DNA from 2 places in the Hydrogenophaga aquatica genome. Region 1 is predicted to be linked to the other one. Evidence: predicted binding sites of a transcription regulator. Region 1 holds the regulator's gene; the other holds the start of a gene.
What was found. Region 1 encodes NrdR, which represses ribonucleotide reductase genes. Its sites were predicted from a motif close to CACNANATNTNGTG; they were not measured.
Positions count from the first base shown of each region.

Region 2: ACYVHH_RS16800 (ribonucleoside-diphosphate reductase subunit alpha) is a predicted target of NrdR. The motif match lies at 1,820-1,833, and genes of this name have one in related genera.

Region 1 is NZ_BAAGVK010000015.1:97,140-100,547, reverse strand. It holds gene ACYVHH_RS13040 (transglycosylase SLT domain-containing protein) at 1-191, shown strand, start outside; gene glyA (serine hydroxymethyltransferase) at 367-1,611, shown strand; gene nrdR (transcriptional regulator NrdR) at 1,651-2,100, shown strand; gene ACYVHH_RS13025 (PaaI family thioesterase) at 2,097-2,642, shown strand; gene gloA (lactoylglutathione lyase) at 2,648-3,061, shown strand; gene serS (serine--tRNA ligase) at 3,105-3,408, opposite strand, start outside.
Region 2 is NZ_BAAGVK010000025.1:6,255-9,662, reverse strand. It holds gene ACYVHH_RS16800 (ribonucleoside-diphosphate reductase subunit alpha) at 1-1,712, opposite strand, end outside; gene ampD (1,6-anhydro-N-acetylmuramyl-L-alanine amidase AmpD) at 1,917-2,486, opposite strand; gene ACYVHH_RS16790 (hypothetical protein) at 2,571-3,408, opposite strand, start outside.

The DNA of each region.
Region 1 (3,408 bases):
ACAAGGTGATGTCCGAGCACGAGCGCCTGCAACGCGTGGCACAGGGCCAGCGCGTCGCCTTCAACGCTTTCCAGCGGCGCAGCACGCCGTCCACGACGGTGCCCCTGATGCCCAACCTGCCCGGCGACAACGAGCTGGAGGCTGAAGCCTCCCCGAAATCCCTGGGCCAGCCCGGTCCCAGCGCCTCCTGATAAAATCCACCCCGTGCGCAACTGGCGATAGGCCGGGCGGCCCCACCGGCCACCCGAGCTGACGTGGGCCACCACGGGGAAGCGCACCGCCGTCGCAGCCAGCTGCGGGGTGCCAAGCCGTTCGCCTGGGCAGCCCTTGTCACCGCACAGGGAATCCACTCTATCCAGGACTGCCATGTACGACCGCTCCATCCTCGTTGAACAAGCCGATCCCGAGCTGTTTGCCGCCATTCAGGCCGAGAACGCACGCCAGGAACACCACATCGAGCTGATCGCCAGTGAAAACTACGCCTCGCCGGCCGTGATGGCGGCGCAGGGCTCGCAGCTCACCAACAAATACGCCGAAGGCTACCCGGGCAAGCGCTACTACGGCGGTTGCGAATACGTGGACGTGGCCGAGCAGCTGGCCATTGACCGCCTGAAGCAGCTGTTTGGTGCCGACGCCGCCAACGTACAGCCACACTGCGGCGCCTCCGCCAACGAGGCCGTGTTCCTGGCCTTCCTCAAGCCTGGCGACACCATCATGGGCATGAGCCTGGCCGAAGGCGGCCACCTGACCCACGGCATGCCGCTGAACATGTCTGGCAAGTGGTTCAACGTCGTGTCCTACGGCCTGAACGAAAAGGAAGAGATCGACTACGACGCGATGGAAGCCAAGGCGCGTGAACACCGCCCCAAGCTGATCGTGGCGGGCGCGTCGGCCTACAGCCTGCGCATCGACTTCGAGCGCTTTGCCAAGGTGGCCAAGGAAATCGGCGCCATCTTCATGGTGGACATGGCCCACTACGCAGGCCTGATCGCCGCGGGCGTGTACCCCAACCCCGTGCCGTTTGCCGACGTGGTGACCTCCACCACCCACAAGAGCCTGCGCGGCCCGCGCGGTGGCATCATCCTCATGAAGGCCGAACACGAGAAGGCCATCAACAGCGCCATCTTCCCCGGCCTGCAGGGCGGCCCGCTGATGCACGTGATCGCAGCCAAGGCCGTGGCTTTCAAGGAAGCGCTGACGCCCGAGTTCAAGGCCTACCAGCAGCAGGTGGTGAAGAACGCCCAGATCGTGGCCGAGACGCTGACCCAGCGTGGCCTGCGCATTGTGAGCGGCCGCACCGAAAGCCACGTGATGCTGGTGGACCTGCGTGCCAAGGGCATCACCGGCAAGGAAGCCGAGGCCGTGCTGGGCAGCGCCCACATGACCATCAACAAGAACGCCATCCCGAACGACCCCGAGAAGCCGATGGTGACCAGCGGCATCCGCGTGGGCACCCCGGCGATGACGACGCGCGGCTTCAAGGACGAGGAAGCCCGCCTGACCGCCAACCTGATTGCCGACGTGCTGGACAACCCGCGCGACCCGGCCAACATTGAAGCCGTGCGCGCCAAGGTGGCTGCCTTGACCGCACGTTTCCCGGTCTACCGCTGACGAGACTGCCCCGGCCTTGCCCGGGGCATTTTTTTGCCTATGAAGTGTCCTTTTTGCGGCCACGCCGACACCCAGGTGGTGGAGACCCGGATCTCCGAAGAAGGCGATTTTGTCCGCCGCAGGCGGCGCTGTGGCGCTTGCGACAAGCGCTTCACGACCTACGAACGCCCAGAGGTAACCTTCCCGGTGGTTGTGAAGAAGGACGGGCGGCGCATCGAATACGACCCGTCGAAGCTGCGCGGCAGCCTGACCCTGGCCCTGCGCAAGCGCCCGGTGAGCACCGAGCAGGTGGACGCCGCCGTGGAGCGCATCGAGGAAAAGCTGCTGAACCAGGGCGCGCGCGAGGTGGCCAGCCACCGCATTGGCGAGCTGGTGATGCGCGAGCTGAAGAAACTGGACAAGGTGGCCTACATACGTTTTGCCAGCGTGTACCGCAGCTTCGAGGACATCGACGAATTCCGCGCTCTGGTGGACGAGGTGCGCAAGTGAACGCGCCCACTTCAACTTTGGACGAGTGGCTCTCGCGCGAAGCGGCTGTACAGCAGCGCCTGGCGGCGGGCCCCGGCCCAGGCATTGCCACCCCGCAGCAACTGGCGGGGCGCAATGGGCTGGAAATCATGCAGGGGGTGATACACGGCGAACTGCCCTACCCGCCCATTGCACGCACGCTGGACTTTCTGCTGGTGGACGTTGCTGACGGGCAGGCGGTGTTCCAGGGCACGCCCGGGCCGCAGCACTTCAACCCCATGGGCACGGTGCACGGCGGCTGGTTTGCCACGCTGCTGGATTCGGCCCTGGGCTGCGCGGTGCACACCAAGATGCCCGTGGGCCGCGCCTACACCACGGCCGAACTGAGCGTGAACATCGTGCGCGCGCTCACACCCAAGGTACAACGCGTGCGCGCCATCGGCAAGGTCATCCACTGCGGGCGCCAGCTCGCCACGGCAGATGCCCAACTGGTGGGACCGGACGGCACGCTCTACGCTCACGCCACCACGACCTGCCTGGTTTTCGAGATGCGCGCACAATAACGCGCATGCGAATCCTTCACACCATGCTGCGCGTTGGCAACCTCCAGCGCTCCATCGATTTCTACACCAAGGTGCTCGGCATGACGCTGCTGCGCACGTCCGAGAACCCCGAGTACAAATACTCCCTGGCGTTTCTGGGCTTTGACGGCGGCAACCCTGGCCAGGCCGAGATCGAGCTGACCTACAACTGGGGCGTGGAGCAGTACGAGATGGGCACTGCCTACGGGCACATCGCCCTGGGCGTGCCTGATGCCTACGCCGCCTGCGAGAAGATCAAGGCCGCTGGCGGCAACGTGACGCGCGAGGCTGGCCCCGTGAAAGGCGGCACGACGGTGATTGCCTTTGTGACGGACCCTGATGGCTACAAGATCGAACTGATCCAGCGCGACGCCGAAGCAGCCGGAGCCGGTCTGCGCTGACCGAAGAGCACGCGGCGGGGGCACACCCCGCCACGCGTGAAACTCAGAGCGTTTCCGCCCCGCCCAGGTAGGGGCGCAGGGCCGCCGGCACCGTGATGCTGCCGTCGGCGTTCTGGTAGTTTTCGAGCACGGCCACCAGCGCGCGGCCCACGGCCAGGCCAGAGCCGTTGAGGGTATGCACCAGCTCGTTCTTACCCTGGGCGTTCTTGAAGCGGGCCTGCAGGCGTCGCGCCTGGAAGGCCTCGCAGTTGCTCACCGAGCTGATCTCGCGGTAGGTGTTCTGCGCGGGCAGCCACACCTCCAGATCGTGCGTGCGGGTGGCGCCAAAACCCATGTCGCCCGTGCAC
Region 2 (3,408 bases), on a different contig from region 1:
TGCTGCGGGCTGCGGATGTTGCAGGGGTCCTTGAAGGTGATCCAGGGGTGGCCGGTCTCGAACAGCATCGAGAGCATCTTGCGCCACAGGTCGATGGCGGGCACCTTCTTGTAAGGCTTGATCTCGCCGCGCGCGGCCTTTTCTTCGTAGGCCACGTAGGCCCGCTCAAAGTCCTCGCCAAACTTGTCGTGCAGGTCCGGCACGTTGTTGGGGCTGAACAGGCTCCAGTCGCCTTTTTCCATCACGCGCTTCATGAACAGGTCGGGGATCCAGTTGGCCGTGTTCATGTCGTGCGTGCGGCGGCGGTCGTCGCCCGTGTTCTTGCGCAGCTCCAGGAATTCTTCAATGTCCAGGTGCCAGCTTTCCAGGTAGGTGCACACGGCCCCCTTGCGCTTGCCACCCTGGTTCACGGCCACGGCGGTGTCGTTCACCACCTTCAGGAAAGGCACCACGCCCTGGCTTTCGCCGTTGGTGCCCTTGATGTGCGAGCCCAGTGCGCGAACGCGCGTCCAGTCGTTGCCCAGGCCGCCGGCAAACTTGCTCAGCAGCGCGTTTTCCTTGATGGATTCGTAGATGCCGTCCAGGTCGTCGGGCACGGTGGTCAGGTAGCAGCTGGACAGCTGCGAACGCAGCGTGCCGCTGTTGAACAGCGTGGGGGTGGACGACATGAAGTCGAACTTCGACAGCACCTCGTAGAACTCGATGGCGCGTGCCTCGCGGTCAATCTCGTTCAGCGCCAGGCCCATGGCCACACGCATGAAGAACGCCTGCGGCAGTTCGATGCGCGCCTTGCGCACGTGCAGGAAGTAACGGTCGTACAGGGTCTGCAGGCCCAGGTAGTCGAACTGCAGGTCGCGCTCGGCCTTCAGGGCGGCGCCCAGCTTCTTAAGGTCGAAGTTCAGCAGCTCGGGGTTGAGCAGTTCGTTTTCCACGCCCTTCTTGATGAAGGTGGGGAAGTAGTCGGCATAGCGGGTGGCCATGTCGGCCTGGGTCACTTCCTCGCCCAGCACTTCCTTCAGGATGGTGTGCAGAAGCAGGCGGGCGGTAGCGTAGGTGTAGTCGGGGTCGGTTTCGATCTTGGTGCGCGCGGCCAGAATGGCGGCCTTGTACACCTCGGTCATGGGCACGCCGTCGTACAGGTTGCGCATGGTCTCGGCCACGATGGGCTCGGGCTTCACGTCGGCGCCCAGGTTGGCACAGGCCGATGCGATGAGCGCATGCAGGCGCGGCACGTCCAGTTCCACGCGCTGGCCGTTGTCCAGCACATGGAAGGCGGGCGTGGCCGGGGCGGCCTGTTCCGTCTGCTTGGCGGCGCGCTCCTGGGCGCGGCGCTCGCGGTACAGCACGTAGGCGCGTGCCACTTCATGGTGGCCGCCGCGCATCAGGCCCAGTTCCACCTGGTCTTGTACGTCTTCAATGTGGAAGGTGCCGCCACCCGGGCGCGAACGCATCAGGGCGCGCACCACGTTCTGGGTCAGCAACTCCACGTCTTCGCGCACGCTGGCCGATGCGGCACCGTGCGTGCCATGCACGGCCAGGAAGGCCTTCATCAGGGCCACGGCAATCTTGTTCGGCTCGAAGGGCACCACCGCACCATTGCGGCGGATGATCTGGTAGTTCTGCAGCGTGGCGCCGTGTGCGGCGCGGGGAGCTTCAGCGGTACCGCCAAACACGGGGGCGGCAGACTGGGGGGCAGTGGTTGTGGATTGCATGGGTCCTCGCTAGTTGTCTTGTTGGGGGCAGACGTCGCAGGCGCGTAAGAGCGGCCCGCTGGTGGCGTCAAGCCAGGCCACGTGGTGACCCGGGTGGTGGTGTCAGACACTACCTATAGTGTTCTGATGCGGTTTGAAACACTACCGGTAGTGTAGCGACGCCAAGCCCCTGCGCAAGGGAGAGCCCGAAAAAAAATTTTCTTTTCAGCGTGCGGCGGGTGGGGGAAAACACCGATCCGGCCAGCCCAGGTGCTGCTGTAAACGTGCCCAGTCGAACCCCGGGCCGGGGTCTTGCTTGCGGCCGGGGGCCACATGCTCATGCCCCACCACATGTTGTATGGGGTACTGCTGCGCCAGCGTCTGGCACAGGCTGGCCAGGGCTTGGTACTGGGCGGGCTCGAAGGTGTCGCCCTCTAGCCCCTCCAGTTCAATGCCGATGGAATAGTCGTTGCAGTTGTCGCGCCCGCACCAGCTGGACTGGCCCGCATGCCAGGCGCGGTCGTCGCAAGACACGAACTGCACCACCTCGCCAGTGCGGCGTATGAAGAAGTGTGCCGACACCTCCAGTCCGCGAATGGTCTGGAAGTAGGGGTGCGCGTCCCAATTCAGCGTGTTGGTGAACAGCTGCTCCACCTCCGGCCCGCCGTACTGGCCTGGCGGCAGGCTGATGGAATGCACCACGATCAGGTCGATCGTGGTGTTGGGGGGGCGGGGGCCGAAGTTGGGGGAGGGGATGCGGCGGGTAGGTTCACACCACCTTTTGCCCAGGGTCATCGTGAAAAGTGGTGGTGGGTCTTCAGGGGAGGGCAGAAGCCCACCACTTTGTGAGTCTCACAAGAGTGGTGGGTCGAAGATCACTCAGAAGTTTGAATAAGTTTTTGAGCTGTTTGTGTACTTCACACATTTCGTGGACGATGGGCCTTCAGTGACACCGTCAAATGCTGTGACCATCACGCACATGGACTTGTCGCTGTTGGTTGTGTAGCTAGTGCCGCTCTGCGTTGTGGGGGTGCTGCCTGTAGGGCTGCAGCTGGTGTTCTGGCCAGTGATGTCGCAGGTTCTGATTCTGTAGCCGCCCGTTGCACCAGTGATGGGCGCCCAGGTCATGGTGGCTGACGCGGAGTTTGTTCCGTTGTTGCTGAATGTCCACGCACTCAGGTTGGGTTGCCCAAGGGTACCGCAGGTGCCCGACTTCACGTCAAAGTTCAGTGTGATGTCTGTGACCGCGTTTGGAATGTCGGTGAAATTGATGGAGTTAGGGATATCCGGGTTTTGGGCGTTGGATGCGTTGATGGCATATGCCACGTTATTGCCCGCCGGAACCACCGTAGGTGCAGTATTGCCTGGGCACAGGGTAACTCCGGTGCCGGCCGTAAAACGGACCGCACCATTCCAGCTGGAACCGATGAAACCCGCCCAATTGATTGAGCAGCTGTATGAGTAAGACGCGGTTCCGTTAGCGGTCAGTGTTTCGGTGTTGCAGGAGCTGCCGTTCAGATCGATGGCTGTCAACGCAGCGGCAGATCCTGTGAAGTTGGTGATCGTTCCGTGCACCAGGGTTGACGGTATGGTCGGGTTCGTAGTTACGTTCGGGCAACTCACGCCATCGTCATTGGACATGCAGTAGAACTTGCCTGGGTTGTTGTTGGCCGTGATGGTTTTTGAACTTCCGTTAAGCGGTTCAGTGACTGTCGGA